2 regions of the Lactococcus sp. SK2-659 genome follow, and region 1 is predicted to be linked to the other one. Evidence: riboswitches for the same ligand, from Rfam matches in the RefSeq annotation. Region 1 holds a riboswitch; the other holds the start of a gene.
The links. A riboswitch is a leader RNA that binds a small molecule or an ion and turns the genes downstream of it on or off. The one in region 1 is predicted to bind fluoride.
Positions count from the first base shown of each region.

Region 2: it holds a riboswitch for fluoride, as region 1 does, so the genes downstream of both, LDP15_RS04235 (voltage-gated chloride channel family protein) here and eno (phosphopyruvate hydratase) in region 1, are expected to answer to the same signal.

Region 1 is NZ_JAIWQZ020000002.1:353,092-361,343, forward strand. Features, by position in the region: gene nrdD (anaerobic ribonucleoside-triphosphate reductase) at 1-1,003, shown strand, start outside; gene nrdG (anaerobic ribonucleoside-triphosphate reductase activating protein) at 1,000-1,605, shown strand; gene LDP15_RS08915 (DUF2325 domain-containing protein) at 1,714-2,220, opposite strand; fluoride riboswitch at 2,360-2,432, shown strand; gene eno (phosphopyruvate hydratase) at 2,511-3,779, shown strand; tRNA gene LDP15_RS08925 (tRNA-Ser) at 3,847-3,934, opposite strand; gene LDP15_RS08930 (energy-coupling factor ABC transporter ATP-binding protein) at 4,078-4,911, shown strand; gene LDP15_RS08935 (GNAT family N-acetyltransferase) at 4,955-5,443, shown strand; gene LDP15_RS08940 (energy-coupling factor ABC transporter ATP-binding protein) at 5,440-6,306, shown strand; gene LDP15_RS08945 (energy-coupling factor transporter transmembrane protein EcfT) at 6,306-7,106, shown strand; gene LDP15_RS08950 (thiol-disulfide isomerase) at 7,130-7,741, shown strand; gene LDP15_RS08955 (hypothetical protein) at 7,731-7,919, opposite strand; gene dapD (2,3,4,5-tetrahydropyridine-2,6-dicarboxylate N-acetyltransferase) at 7,952-8,252, shown strand, end outside.
Region 2 is NZ_JAIWQZ020000001.1:910,556-918,807, reverse strand. Features, by position in the region: gene LDP15_RS04260 (DUF475 domain-containing protein) at 1-596, shown strand, start outside; gene LDP15_RS04255 (bifunctional metallophosphatase/5'-nucleotidase) at 711-1,457, shown strand; gene glyQ (glycine--tRNA ligase subunit alpha) at 1,743-2,696, shown strand; gene glyS (glycine--tRNA ligase subunit beta) at 2,696-4,717, shown strand; gene LDP15_RS04240 (DUF896 domain-containing protein) at 4,828-5,070, shown strand; fluoride riboswitch at 5,114-5,188, shown strand; gene LDP15_RS04235 (voltage-gated chloride channel family protein) at 5,280-6,491, shown strand; gene LDP15_RS04230 (nicotinate-nucleotide adenylyltransferase) at 6,514-7,101, opposite strand; gene LDP15_RS04225 (nicotinate phosphoribosyltransferase) at 7,641-8,252, shown strand, end outside.

The sequences.
Region 1 (8,252 bases):
TGCTGGACGTAATAATCTTGGAGTTGTTACAGTTAACCTTCCACGTATTGCTCTTGAAGCCGCTGGAAATAAAGAAAAATTCTGGGAAATCTTCAATGAAAGAATTGAAATTGCTCATGATGCCCTTGCTTTTCGTGTTGAACGTGCTAAAGAAGCACAACCTAAAAATGCACCTATTCTCTTTATGAATGGTGCATTGGGACGTCTTGATGCCGAAGGTTCAGTTGATGAATTGTACAATAAAGAACGTGCAACTGTAAGTTTAGGTTACATTGGACTTTATGAAGTGGCGACTACTTTTTATGGCCCAACTTGGGAAAATAATCCTGAAGCTAAAGCTTTTACAATTGAAATTGTGAAACGAATGCATGAAGATTGTGAAGATTGGTCTAAAGCCTCTGGTTATCATTATTCTGTTTACTCAACACCGTCAGAAAGTTTAACTGACCGTTTCTGCCGAATGGATAAAGAAAAATTCGGTTCAGTTGCAGATATTACTGACAAAGATTACTATACTAATTCTTTCCACTATGATGTGCGTAAAAATCCAACTCCATTTGAAAAATTAGAGTTTGAAAAAGACTATCCTGTTTATGCCAATGGTGGATTCATTCATTACTGTGAATATCCTGTTCTTCAACAAAATCCGAAAGCTCTTGAAGCAGTCTGGGACTTTGCCTACGATCGCATTGGATATCTTGGAACAAATGCACCAATTGACCACTGCTATGCTTGTGGCTTTGAAGGAGATTTTGCGGCAACGGAACGTGGATTTAAATGTCCACAATGTGGCAATGATGATCCTAAAACCTGTGACGTTGTCAAAAGAACTTGTGGATATCTTGGAAATCCGCAAGCACGTCCAATGGTTCATGGTCGTCACAAAGAAATTTCATCACGTGTAAAACATATGAATGGTTCTGTCGGAGCCTTGAACGATGGAAATTTGATTGATTCAGTCGAAGTTGACGAAGCGAAATCAAAATATTTTGCGGAGAAATAAGTATGAACAATCCAAAACCAGGAGAATGGAGAGCTGATGAACTCTCACAAAATTATATTGCAGATTATAAACCCTTCAATTTCGTTGATGGTGAAGGGGTGCGCTGCTCACTTTATGTGAGCGGCTGTATGTTTCATTGCGAGGGCTGCTATAATCAAGCCACTTGGTCATTTCGTTATGGAACGCCCTATACCAAAGAGCTTGAAGATAAAATTATGGCTGATCTTTCTCAACCTTATGTCCAAGGATTGACGCTTCTTGGTGGGGAACCTTTCTTGAACACGACATTTTTGATTCCTTTGCTCAAACGGATTCGTCGTGAGTTACCGGATAAAGATATTTGGTCATGGACAGGTTATACATGGGAAGAGATGTTGCTTGAAACAGATGACAAATTAGAAATGCTTGATTTGTTAGATATTTTAGTTGACGGTCGTTTTGAATTATCAAAGAAAAACTTAATGCTCCAATTCCGTGGGTCATCAAATCAGCGGATTATCGATGTACCAAAATCTCGAAAACAAGGACAAGTTGTCATTTGGGAAAAACTCAATGATGGTGAAAAAACTTTTGAACAAATTCATAAAGAAAAATTAATTTAAAAGTTACTTATGGATATTCGAGCATATTCGTAAGCACTAAAGTGCCAACGGCTATCTTCTGACAGAAATTCTGTCACTAAAAATAAGCACTGACAAATGCATCAGCGCTTATTTTTTAAATAATTTTGTAAAATCTGGTTCGTCGTCAGTAATTTTGAAATCTTTTAGCGCCGATTTTAGAGGGAGATGTTTCTTTTTTCCTTTTAAATAATTTTGACTTTCTTTGCTTTGGGCACTTTCGGCTAAGGAATTTTGCTTTTGCAGAACTCTATTTTCATTTTTCCTTTTGCTTTTCTTATTTTGGTCGGTGCTTTCAAAAGATTCATCTGGAAAAGTTTGAGAAAGTTGCTTGATAATGGTTTCTAAACCAAAGTTACTACTAATCCAAAAGGGTGTATCGGTTGCTTTACAAGCTTCTTTAGCAAATTGAACTGAATGATGAGCCACATTGCGGTTTCTCATAATGACGAAATCAGCTTTGGCAACAAGTTGATCAATCTCAAATCGATTAGGCTTTTTCTTATCAAAGCCAAGAAAAGAAACGCCAACTTTTGCCAAGCCCTCTCTAAAATCATGCCAATATTTAACTTCACATAGAACAAGTAGTGTTTTCATGTCATTCCTTACTGATGGCTCTGTCTTTACTGACAGGAGCGAATTATAGTGATTATAACACAATTTTGCTTAATGATAAATGTATTTTTTAAATATAAGTTTCAAAAATTTGACCTCATAAAAATAAAGTGGTAAATTAATAGCAGATGGGTATGGTGCACACCCGAAACCGTTTCAAGAAATAGCTTGAATCTAATGGCGCCTACAAAGCAAAGTCTTTTTTTGCCTTGTAGTCTGCCATTTTTTCTTTGACTTACAAGGCATTAAAGGAAAAGAAAAGGAGATTTATTATGACAGTCACAATCGAAAACATCCACGCAAGAGAAATTTTTGATTCTAGAGGAAATCCAACCGTTGAGGTAGATGTTAGATTAACAGATGGAACACTAGGACGCGCAGCAGTACCCTCAGGAGCATCAACCGGAGACCGTGAAGCAGTTGAATTAAGAGATGGTGGAGACCGTCTTCAAGGGAAAGGCGTTTCTAAAGCCGTCGCAAATATCAATGGCGAAATTTATGAAGCCTTGAAAGGACAATCACCATTTAATCAAGCAAAATTAGATCATTTGATGATTGAGCTTGACGGGACAAAAAATAAATCTCGTTTAGGGGCTAATGCAATTTTAGGGGTTTCAATGGCCATTTCTCGCGCGGCAGCGAATAGTGAAAAAATTCCACTCTATCGCTATCTTGGTGGAGTTGATTTAGAACTTCCTCAACCATTTTTCAATGTCATTAATGGTGGAGTACATGCCGATTCAGGAATTGACGTTCAAGAATTTTTGATTACACCAGTCAAACGGGAAAGCTTTCGCAATGGTTTAGAAAAAATTGCAAATATCTACCATACTCTGAAGAAAATTTTAGCTGACAAAGGGCTAGAAACAGCCGTAGGTGATGAAGGTGGCTTTGCCCCTAAACTTGGTTCTACTGAAAATGCAATTGCTACACTTTATCAAGCAATTGAAAGTGCAGGATATGTTCCTGGTGAAGAAATTGCGATTGCCATTGACCCAGCTTCAAGTGAATTTTATGATGATAAAGAAAAAGTTTATCGTTTTGAAGGGCAAAAATTGACTTCTAAAGAACTATTGACTTACTATGAAAATTTAGTTGAAAAATATCCAGCACTTATTTCCATTGAAGATGGATTTTCTGAACATGACTGGGATGGCTTTGCAGCTCAAACGAAAGCTCAAGGTCAAAAAATTCAATTAGTGGGTGACGATATTTTTGTGACAAATCCCGAAATTTTCAAAGAAGGAATTAAAAAAGGCGTAGCAAATGCTATTTTGATTAAACTTAATCAAATCGGAACAGTAACTGAAGCGATTGAAGCAATTAGTTTAGCGAGAAAAGCAGGCTATAAGACAATGATTTCTCACCGTTCAGGTGAAACAGTTGATAGCTACATTGCCGATTTTGCGGTAGCCATGCATGCTGGCCAAATAAAAACAGGTTCAATGGCTCGAAGTGAACGGGTTGAAAAATATAATCAATTCTTGCGAATTGAAGAAGAATTAGGAAAAGATGTAGCTCTTGCTAGTTTTCCAGGATAGATAAAAATAAAAAAACATTAATTTTTATAATTAATGTTTTTTTATTTTTAAGAATGTGAATTTATAAAGGAGAAGAGGGGATTCGAACCCCCGATACGCTTGTGACGTATACACACTTTCCAGGCGTGCTCCTTCGGCCACTCGGACACTTCTCCGACTTCCTTAATATTATAACAAAATTTCTTCTTGTTTAGCAATAACTTTTAAATGTTTTGTTTTGGCGATAAAGAATGTCATTTTTAGTAGAAATATAAAACTAAATGCTTAAAAGTGTTTAAAATTTGGTATAATAAGGGCTATGAATAAAATTCTCGAAGTAGAAAATTTAGTTTTTAAATATGAAAAAGAAAGTGATGTAAATCAGCTTAATGGGGTTTCCTTTTCGATTACAAAAGGGGAATGGGTTTCGATTATTGGCCAAAATGGTTCTGGGAAATCGACGACTGCTCGACTGATTGACGGTCTTTTTGAAGAATTTGAAGGAAAAGTCAAAATTGATGGAGAGCTTTTGACTGCTGAAAATGTCTGGAATCTTCGTCGAAAGATTGGGATGGTTTTTCAAAATCCGGATAACCAATTTGTTGGGGCAACGGTTGAAGATGATGTCGCTTTTGGTATGGAAAATCAAGGAATTCCACGGGAAGAGATGATTAAACGAGTTGACGAAGCTTTGCTTGCTGTCAATATGCTTGATTTCAAAACCCGCGAACCCGCGAGACTTTCTGGTGGACAAAAACAAAGGGTAGCCGTGGCTGGAATTATTGCTTTGCGACCTGAAATCATTATTCTTGATGAATCAACCTCAATGCTTGACCCAACCGGGCGTCAAGAGATTATGCGCGTGATTCATGAAATTAAAGAGAAATATCAACTGACCGTTTTATCTATTACTCATGACCTTGATGAAGCAGCAAGCTCTGACCGAATTTTAGTGATGAAAGCAGGAAAAATAATTAAGGAAGCGGCACCGTCTGAACTCTTTGCAACGAGTGAGGATATGGTTGAAATTGGACTAGATGTTCCCTTCTCTTCAAATTTAATGAAAGACCTGCGAAAAAATGGCTTTGATTTACCAGAAAAGTATCTGTCAGAAGACGAATTGGTAGAGCTTTTGGCTGATAAGTTGCGCTAAATTTACTGACAGAATTTCTGTCAGTAATAAAGGAGATTTGATCATGGAAATTGAACTTGTAAAAGTGGAAAAAAGTCAATCAAACCATGTTTTGAAACTCTATCAGTTCATTTTTAGTCTCTATTTGAAAAAGTATCATGATGATGAGATTAACCCAGCAAACACTCCCATAACAAAAATTGAAAGATGGTTTGATAAAGAATTTATGAGCTTATTTTTTATTAAATTTGACGAAAAAATTGTAGGTATTGTTCGTCTAGCTCATGTGACTTGGGATTTTGAAGGTCAAGATAAAATTCATATCGGAGACTTTGGCATTTTACCAGATTATCAAAATCTAGGTTTGGGGCAAATGACCATAAAGAAACTTGAACAGATGTACCATCCTAAAGATGGGTGGGAACTATCAACTATTTTGCAAGAAGCAGGCAACATCCATTTTTATGAAAAACTTGGTTATCAAGCTACTGGGAGTTTGACACATATTAATGAAAAAATGGATATTATTGGATTTGAGAAAAAAGAAAAATGATTAAATTTGAAAAAGTAAATTATACTTATCAGCCCAACAGTCCCTTTGCCAGTCGTGCCCTTTTTGACATTGATTTAGAAGTCAAAAAAGGAAGTTATACGGCTTTGATTGGGCATACTGGTTCTGGTAAATCGACACTTTTGCAACATCTGAATGGATTGTTGCAGCCTACACAAGGGACGGTTAGAGTAGGTGATATTGTTGTCACTTCAACAAGTAAACAAAAAGAGATTAAACCTGTCCGCAAAAAAGTAGGTGTAGTCTTTCAATTTCCTGAAAGCCAACTTTTTGAAGAAACGGTTTTAAAAGATGTCGCTTTTGGACCACAAAACTTTGGAATTTCAAAAGAAGAAGCTGAGAAAATTGCTGCTGAGAAACTGGAAATGGTCGGCCTTTCAAAAGAATTTTGGGAAAAATCTCCTTTTGAACTTTCAGGAGGACAAATGCGTCGTGTGGCCATTGCTGGGATTCTCGCGATGGAACCAGAAGTTTTGGTACTTGATGAACCAACAGCGGGCCTTGACCCAAAAGCTAGAATTGAGATGATGAAACTTTTTGAGAGTATTCATCAGACGGGTCAAACCGTTGTTTTAGTCACTCATTTAATGGATGACGTGGCCGATTATGCTGACTATGTTTATCTTCTTGAAAAAGGACATATTATCAGCTGTGGTACTCCGTCAGATGTTTTTCAAGAAGTTGATTTTTTGAAAGCACATGAATTGGGAGTGCCAAAAGCGACTCATTTTGCTGACCAACTTCAAAAAACAGGGGCCTATACTTTTGAAAAATTGCCAATCACACGAGCTGAACTTGTTAATTTACTAACAAGTCTGTCAGTAAAATCAGGAGGTGAAAACTGATGCAAAATATGCTGATGGGACGTTATATTCCAGGTGATAGTATCATTCACCGCATGGACCCGCGGTCAAAACTTTTGGTGATGATTGCTTTTGTTGTCATTATCTTTTTGGCTCACGATTGGTTAGGTTATCTTCTTTTAGTGCTTTACACTTTAGCGGGTGTTTTATTATCCAAGATTTCAGTTTCTTATTTTTTAAAAGGCCTACGGCCAATGATTGGTTTAATTCTGTTCACAGTTATTTTCCAAATGCTTTTTACTAATGGTCAACATGTCATTTTTAGTCTATGGTTTATCAAAATTTCAACTGAATCTTTGATTAATGCTGTTTATATTTTCTTTCGTTTTGTCTTGATTATTTTTATGTCAACAATTTTGACGCTGACCACGCCACCATTGACCTTGGCTGATGGAATTGAAAAAGGCTTAGGACCTTTGAAAAAAATCAAAGTCCCTGTTCACGAATTAGGTTTGATGTTATCTATTTCTTTACGCTTTATTCCAACACTAATGGATGACACAACAATGATTATGAATGCTCAAAAAGCCAGAGGAATGGATTTTGGCGAAGGAAATTTACTGAAAAAAATCAAATCAGTCATTCCAATTTTAATTCCATTATTTGTCAGTTCTTTCCGCCGTGCGGATGACTTAGCAGTCGCAATGGAAAGCAGAGGCTATCAAGGGGGAGATGGACGTACAAAATACCGTCAACTCAAATGGAAAATGCGAGATAGCTTGCTCGTTGTATCTATTATCATAATGACAATTTTACTTATTTTATGGTCAAAAGTTTCCTAAATAAAAGCTCAAGAGGAGAAAAAATGATTACTTTAAACGTAAATAGCTTGGAAAATGCAGAAATTTTTTGGAAAGAATTAGGTTTGGAAGATGAAGTAGCACTTAATGAAACCTATGACCCAAATCCTGAAACTTTAGCAATTTTCGTAGAGACAATTGATGAAATTCATGATAAAATCATTGAACTTGGACTTCCTGTAAGTCCAATTACGCCAGCTGTTGATGGAAGATTCATGTTTTCTTTTATTGCTCCTGAGGACAATACCTTTATTGTTATTGGTGAATGGGTCGAAAGACCTTACACTGGAGAAATGCGCACTGAATTTTTTGAAAATGTAAAAGGACTAATTCCACTTGCGCCAGAACGTCTGTCAGAGCTGACAGAAGGCCAATTTGTTCTTTTTGGACGTGTCACTTGTCCTTGGACCAGAAGATTTGTTAAGGCTCTTCCTGACTATGCTGACAAAATGATTTATTACGTTGACACAGAAAATACAGACCTCAATCCAGAATTACAAGCGATTCGCAAAGCTCACGAAGTAGAAACCGTTCCAACATTTATGAAGAGAAGTGCTGACGGAACTTTTGTCAAATTTGATAAAAAGAAAGAAAGTCTTTCTGAGTTTATAAAATAAATGCTGACAGTTCTGTCAGTAAAAAAACAGTTTCGGCTGTTTTTTCTTTAAGCAGAATTGAAAATTTTCCAAATATTTGATAATTTGCTATAATATAGAACAATAATATTGTAGGTAAAATGATTCTGTCAGTAAATTTTTTACTGACAGAATCATAAAAAGGCCTATAAAGTGTCATCAATAACTGAATGGCCCTAGAATGGAGTAAAAATGGAAGCACAAAAACTATCAGCACAAGAAATAATTCAATTTATCGGGAACGCTGAGAAAAAAACACGTGTCAAGGTAACCTTATCAGGAATGCCTAGTTTTAAAGCAGCTGGTTTTCTTGCTGAAAATGGGCGTCCAAATTTTAAGGCATTAGCCAATAAAGGAATCCAAGTTCTGGGAGATTTTCACACACATTACAGCTTAAAAATTATCATTGGAGATTGGCAAGCAGTACGTCCATTGCTTTCTGGCTTGACTGAGAATAAAGATTACACGCTAGAACTTGAAGGTCGAAATTCAG
Region 2 (8,252 bases), on a different contig from region 1:
GGGCACATACTTGGCTTAAAATACCAGAGAAAATCCTTCAAAGAATTGGAAATTTTCCGGCAGCAAATGCAATTATTTCGATTATTTTGCTTTTAATCACATCGGAATTTATTGCTAAAGATGCTCACGCTGTTTTATTTGCTGGAATTTTAGGAATCCTAACTTTCATGCTTGTTGACGGTTTTGGAGAAACGATGAGTCATAGCAAAGCTGCAAACACAACAAGTAGTGTGGTTGCGACTGGTAAGGCTGGACTTGCTTTATTCTTATATTTGGAAGTAATAGATGCTTCATTTAGTTTTGATGGGGTAATAGGTGCCTTTGCAATTACAGCAGACCCGATTATTATTCTTTTAGGATTAGGTGTGATTGGAGCGATGTTTGTAAGAAGTCTTACGCTTTATCTTGTTCAAAAAGGAACATTGAATGACCTTGTATATCTTGAACACGGAGCACATTGGGCCATTCTCACGCTTGCATTTTTAATTTTAGCAAGTATCAAATGGGAGATTGGTGAGGTTGTTACAGGACTTCTAGGAGCTGTATTCATTATTCTTTCCTTTATTTCGAGTGTGATTTATAATCGAAATCATTAAAAAGATGACGCAAGTCATCTTTTTATTTTTAGAAAAAAGTTTAAAACACAATATATTGTGCTTTTTGTGATAAAATATAGATATTAAATACTATATATAGGTTTGGTTGTGATAATGAAACTTAGCATTTTACATATAAATAATACTCATCTCACCCTTGATAAGGATTTTTCTTTAATTAATAAAATCAAAGAAAAGAATAAAAAAAGAGTCATAGAAACTTTAGTTTTAGGAGATGGAAATAGCATTTTTAATAACATTGAGCACAAAAATGATGAGCAAGACCTCCTGAATACCTTTCCTTTTGATGCGACGACATTGGGAAGTCATCAATTTGATGAGGGTTCAAAAGGAATAGTGGAAAATCTAAATAAAATAAATTTTCCAATCTTAGCCGCTAATGTTAATTTTGAAAATGATAAACTTTTAAATCCTTTAGTAAAAGAAGGAAAATTTATTCCTTATCTCCTAAAAAATACAACATCAGGTAAGAAAATAGGAATATTTGGTTTGACAACAATGGATATTGTTTATCGCTCACATCCGAGTGCGGAGACTATCTTTTCTAACCCTTTTGATAAGGCAGATTTCATAGTTAAAAGATTAAAGAATCTTGGAGTTGATGTTATTATTTTATTAAGTCAACTTGGAGAAGAAATGAACCAAATGTTAGCTCAAGAATTTTTAGAAATTGATATTATTATCGATAAACCCGTAGGGACATCAGGAAAAAAAGTTGAAAAATGTGGAAATACACTCATTATTCAATCTGAAACTGATAACTATTCTCTTATAGAATCTGAAATCAATATTGATGATGAAGGCAATTTACTTTTTATTCAAGAAAATAATTATGTTTGAATATGATAGATAAAACCAGAAAATTGATACCAAATAAGACAGAACTAAGGTCATCAGTTTATTTTGCCTTGACAAAACGGGAAAATAGAGCTAGAATTTATAGGTAGCGACTCGAAGATAGTGAAAGTTCGAGAACAATAATGGCTTAACTTAAAACTGTAATGAACACAAATAAAGTAAAAAATAAAGGTGGAACCGTGCATTTGCACCCTTTGTCTCTTTTCGGATTTTTTCGAGGATTGATGAGTGTGTGAATTGCGGTTTTTTGAATTTCGGAGGAAAATAATGGCAAATAAAAAACTAGCATTTCAAGATATTATCTTGACCCTACAAGGCTTTTGGTCTAAACAAGGGGCAAACTTGATGCAAGCTTATGATAATGAAGTAGGAGCAGGAACAATGAGCCCTTACACTTTCTTGCGTTCAAACGGACCTGAACCTTGGGGAGCCGCCTATGTGCAACCTTCACGTCGTCCTGCTGACGGTCGTTATGGTGAAAACCCAAATCGGTTGTTCCAACACCACCAATTCCAAGTTGTATTAAAACCATCTCCAAAAAATATCCAAGAACTTTATCTTCAAAGTTTAGCTGAACTTGGAATTGATGCTTTAGAACATGACATTCGCTTTGTTGAAGATAACTGGGAAAATCCTTCAATGGGATGTGCCGGTATTGGATGGGAAGTTTGGATTGATGGGCAAGAATGTACTCAATTTACTTATTTCCAACAAGTTGGAGGAATAGAAGTTGATTCCGTAACTTCAGAAATCACTTATGGTTTGGAACGTATTGCGACAGTTATTCAAGAGGTTGATTCTGTTTATGACCTTGAATGGGGGAATGGCGTAGCTTACGGAGATATTTTCAAAGAACCTGAATACGAACATTCTAAATTTGCCTTTGAAGAATCAAACCAAGAGCTTTTACTTAAACTTTTTGGAGAATATGAACAAGAAGCGCTTGATTTATTAGATAAAGGCTTGGTTCACCCAGCTTATGATTATATTTTGAAATCTTCACATACCTTCAATTTACTTGATGCACGTGGAGCAGTTTCTGTAACTGAGCGTGCAGGCTATATGCATCGCGTTCGTACAATGGCACGTAAGGTAGCAAAAACTTTCATTGAAGAACGTGCAAAACTTGGTTTCCCGCTCTTAAAAGATGAAGCGTTGCGTGAAAAATACCTTGGTAAAAAAGGAAAATATACTAAGATTGTAGAAGGAGAAGAAAAATAATGACAAATTACTTACTTGAAATTGGTTTGGAAGAAATTCCAGCACATTTGGTGACTCCTTCAATCAATCAATTAGCCGAAAGAATGGAAACTTTTCTTAAAGAAAATCGTTTAGAATTTGATAAAATTATTAAATTTTCAACTCCACGTCGTTTAGCAATTATTGTTGAAGGTTTGGCAGAAGCGTCAGAAGCGATTGATGAAGAAGTTAAAGGTCCATCTGCTAAAATTGCTAAAGATGCGCAAGGGAATTGGTCAAAAGCGATTCAAGGTTTCTCAAGAGGACAAGGAGCTACTCCAGATGATTTAATCCTTAAGGGTGATTATTATTATGCTAAAAAACATATTGACGGAGTAAAAGCAGAAGAAATTCTGTCTAAAGTTGGCGATGAAGTCATCGCAAAAATGACATTCTCAACTTATATGAAATGGGGAAATAATGATTTTCTCTTTGTTCGTCCAATTCAATGGATTGTTTCACTTCTAGAAGATAAAGTTGTTGCTTTTGATTTATTGGACGTAACAGCAAATCGTTTTTCACGGGGCCATCGTTTCTTGGCAAATGTTGAGGTTGAACTCAAAAATGCAAATGATTATGCTAGCAAAATGCCAGAAAACTTTGTTTTAGTTGATGCTGAACATCGTAAAGCAGAAATTTCAGCTCAAATTTTGGCTCTTGCGTCTGAAAATAAATGGCAAGTTACTTTGCATAAAGATTTATTAGAAGAAGTAAATAATATTGTTGAATATCCAACTGCCTTTGTTGGTTCATTTGATCCTAAATATCTTTCTGTTCCAGCAGAAGTTTTAGTGACATCAATGCGTGATAATCAACGTTATTTTGAAGTTTATAACCAAGAAGGTCAACTCGCACCAAACTTTATCTCTGTCCGTAATGGGAACGCTGAAAATATTGAAAATGTCGTGCTCGGAAATGAAAAAGTTTTGGTTGCTCGTCTTGAAGATGCAGAGTTTTTCTGGAAAGAAGACCAAAAACTTAAAATTGAAGATTTGGTCGCTAAACTTGCTAAAGTAACTTTCCATGCTAAAATTGGTTCAATTACTGAACACATGGCGCGAACAAAAGAAATAGCCGCTAAGTTAGCTGATATTGCTGGTTTGACAGATGAAGAAAAAAGAGACGTTGCCCGTAGTGCTGAAATTTATAAATTTGACCTTTTGACAGGAATGGTTGGAGAATTTGATGAATTACAAGGGGTAATGGGTGAAAAATATGCGCTTTTAGCTGGTGAAAATGCAAATGTTTCTGCAGCAATTCGTGAACATTATATGCCAACTTCAGCCGAGGGAGAATTGCCTGAAACAAAAGTTGGTTCTGTGCTTGCAGCAGCTGACAAAATTGATTCAGTCCTTTCTTTCTTTAATGTTGGTTTAATTCCTTCTGGTTCAAATGACCCTTACGCCCTACGTCGAGCAGTACAAGGCTTGATTCGTATTATTGAAAAAATGAATTGGCATTTCGATTTATCTTTATTTATTGACCAATTTGAAGGTGAAAATCATCTTGAAATTTTGGATTTTGTCAAAGCACGTATTCAAAAACTCTTGCTTGAAAAACTCGATCGTCATGATATTGTTGAAGCGGCAATTAATAGTTCAAGCTTTGATATTACAAACATGATGGAATCGGCTTTTGTCATTGATGGGCACAAACTTCACGAACCTTTTAAACCAGCAATTGAAAATGTTTCACGTTCAATTAATTTGGTTAAAAAAGCAAAAGATATTAAAGAAATAAATCCAACACTTTTTGAAGAAGATGCAGAAGAAGCACTTTATAATGTTGTTATTTCTCTTCAAAATCAATGGACTTATATGCCTGGTGAAGAAAAATTCAGAGCAATTGTTCATTCACTTGCACCTGCAATTGAAACTTTCTTTGAGAGTGTAATGGTTATGGCTGAAGATTTAGCAGTTCGTGATAATCGTATTGCGTTGTTGTCAGAAGTTGTTGCATTAACAAGCGTTATGGCTGATTTTTCTTTGATTAATACAAAATAAAATTGATAAATTTACTGACAGAAAGTTTATTTATGACTCTAAAAAGCTGTCAGTAAAATTTGAGTTCTGTCAGTAATTTTAAAAATATTCACGAAGAAAGGAACTAAGAAATGGCAATTACAAATGAACAAGTAGAACGTATTAATGAATTAGCGCGTAAGAAAAAAGCAGAAGGATTATCAGAAGCTGAGCTTGAAGAACAAGCCCTTTTACGTCGTGCTTACCTCGATAGTGTTAAAGCAAATTTCCGCTCACAAGTTGAAACCATCAAAGTTATTGATGAAAAAACAGGAGAAGATGTTACTCCGGATAAACTTAAAGAAATTCAACGTAAGAATGGGATGCGCGACTGAGCTTTTTCTTGTAAATATTTCATAAAATGTTAAAATAAATATTAATAATGATGGGTATGGTGCACACCCGAAACCGCTTTAAGAATAAAATCTTAAAACTAATGGCGCCTACAAACAAAAGGCTATCTCCAAGTAGTCTTGTTTGTAGCGCCTTTTGTTTTGTAAAATATTATAAAGTGAGTTAAACTCACAAACAAGGAGTTTCAAAAATGAATTTTTTTAAAGTAGGAATTTCAAGAAGCGCAATTTTATATGTCTTCTTAGCTGTAATTATTGGGGGCTTAATTGGTATTGTTGATGCTATATTTGGTCGAGGGCTTATCTATATTACTGAATTTAGAGATAGTCATGCCCTATATTTAATTCCATTTTTAACCTTAGCCGGTCTCTTAATCGTTTATATTTATAAGAATTTTGGTAAAGACAGCCAAAAAGGAATGGGCCTAATTTTTGAAGCGGGGAATCATGGGCGAGAAGATATTCCAAAACGTCTTGTTCCGCTGATTGTTTTCTCGACTTGGCTTTCTCATTTGTTTGGTGCCAGTGTTGGTCGTGAAGGAGTTGCAGTTCAAATTGGTGGTGTGATTGGACATGCGATTGGTAAAAAACTCTCAGCAAAAGAAGCTAAAAAAATACTTTTGATTACTGGTATGGCTGCTGGTTTTGCAGGGCTCTTTCAAACGCCAATCGCGGCAACTTTCTTTGCTATTGAAATTTTAATGTTGGGTAAAATTGAGTATAGAGCTTTAATCCCAGCTTTGGTTGGTTCATATGTTGCAAGTTGGACTTCAAGCAGTTTGGGATTAGAAAAATTTTCTTTCGCAATCAATACTAACATTCATATTGACCCTTTGGTTCTATTAAAATTGGCTGTCATTGCCGTTTGTTTTGGACTTGTAGGAAGATTTTTTGCGGAATCTTTAGCTTTTATGAAAGCAACCGTCGCTAAAAGAATTGTTAATCCTTATTATAGAATTATTTTGATGGGAATTGTCATCTCAATTGGTTTACTTGTTATTCATTTGGACCGTTATGCTGGTCTTGGGACAAATTTGATTTCTTTAAGTTTTAACGGTGGACATATCAATGGATATGATTGGATATTAAAATTAATCTTTACGGTTTTATCTATTTCTGCTGGATTCCAAGGTGGGGAAGTCACACCACTCTTTGCTATTGGCTCAACATTGGGTGCAGCTTTGGCTATGCTCTTTGGTTTACCTGTCGAATTTGTGGCTGCTGCGGGTTATGTTTCAATTTTTTCAGCCGCAACAAACTCTTATTTTGGCCCAATTTTTATTGCTGCGGAGGTCTTTGGCTTTGGTTCGGTTCAATATATCCTACCAATTATGACAATTGCCTACGTTTTGAATGGAAATTCATCCATTTATGCGCAAGAAGTTCTAAATTTGGAAGTTTAAACAAAAAGATGACCTCTCTGGGTCATCTTTTTTTATATAATTTTTCAGTTTTAATGTAATCAATAACGTTTTGAGGTAAGAAGTAAGTGGGTTCAATATTTTTGGCAAACATTTCCCTTAGCATTGTACTAGAAATTGGTAACAAGGGAGCATCAAGCCAAGTAACAGGATAAGGACTTTTGGAGATTGTATCCGTTCTTCTTAAGGCAATGAATGTCACAAGTTTTAGGAGTTCATCAATTTTGTACCATTTGGGAAGATATTCCACCATGTCGCTACCAATAATGAAATAATAATCGGTATCAGGATTAGCTTCAGTCAGGAGTTTGAGCGTGTCATAACTGTAAGATTTTCCTCCACGTTCAATTTCAATCAACTCAAGACCGAGTCTAGGATTTTCTTTGATTGCTAACTCAAGCATTTTAACTCGATGTTTTGCAGAAATGGTTTCTTTTTCATCGACATGAGGTGGAATATTTTCAGGCATTAGTAATACTTTATCCAAATTCATTTGTTGGGCAACTTGGTCAGCCATCATTAAATGAGCATGATGAATTGGATTAAAATTTCCTCCTAATAGACCTACTTTTTTTCTGTTCCCTTTATTCATAAGGGGGCTTTCTCCTTAATTTTTGAAATTATTTAATCTACCAATATTTTGAATCAGTCAATTTATATTGTACCATAGCTCATCGCAATCTATAAGACTAAAGAAAAACTCCTCAAGGGAGTTCTTTAATTTAAGATTCGATTTGGACAATGTATCTACTGTTAATATAATGCTCGGTGTTATCCTCATCAATTACAAGGCAATTTCCGTTGCTGTAACCTTTCTTGAAATGTAAGGCAGAGACGACACTTCCGTCTATTAAGTGGATTCTTACACTATCATTTTGTTTAAGTAGTTTCTTTAGATAACTAATCATAATCCTCTCCTTTCTCCATTACTTCTATTGTAGTACAAAAAACATAAGTGGAGCAAAAAATTGACTAGTTTTACATAAAATACATGGCGAAATTTAAATTATAATTTATTGTATAATTATAAAGGGTTCCCAGTACAAATTTAGGGCAAAATTTGATAAAATAAAGATTAGAATTGCGTTAAAATCGGTATGATTAGCGGAAGTGAATATGGGAGAAAAAATTATGCCACATCTATATCAAGACGACAGTCTTACATTACATACGGACTTATATCAAATTAATATGATGCAAACTTACTTTGAGCTTGGACGACATCAGCGTCAGGCGGTCTTTGAGGTTTTTTTCCGTGAGATGCCCTTTAAAAATGGTTATGCTGTTTTTGCTGGTTTAGAAAGAATGGTTGATTATTTAAAGAACCTTAAATTCTCGGAAACAGATATTGCCTATTTGCGTGAATTAGATTATCCGGAAGATTTTCTAAATTATTTAAAAGAATTGCGTTTTACAGGAACAGTTAGAGCGATGCAAGAAGGACAACTTGCTTTTGCTAATGAACCTTTAGTGCAGGTTGAAGGTTCGCTTGCGGAATGTCAGTTGGTCGAAACAGCTATTCTTAATATTATAAATTTCCAAACTTTGATTGCTACTAAAGCTGCTCGTATCAAATCTGTAATTGGGGATGACCCTTTGTTGGAATTTGGGACAAGACGCGCTCAAGAAATGGATGCAGCCATTTGGGGAACACGAGCAGCAATCATTGGTGGTGCTGATGCGACATCAAACGTTCGTGCAGCTAAAATCTTTGGTTTGAAGGCTAGTGGAACACATGCTCAT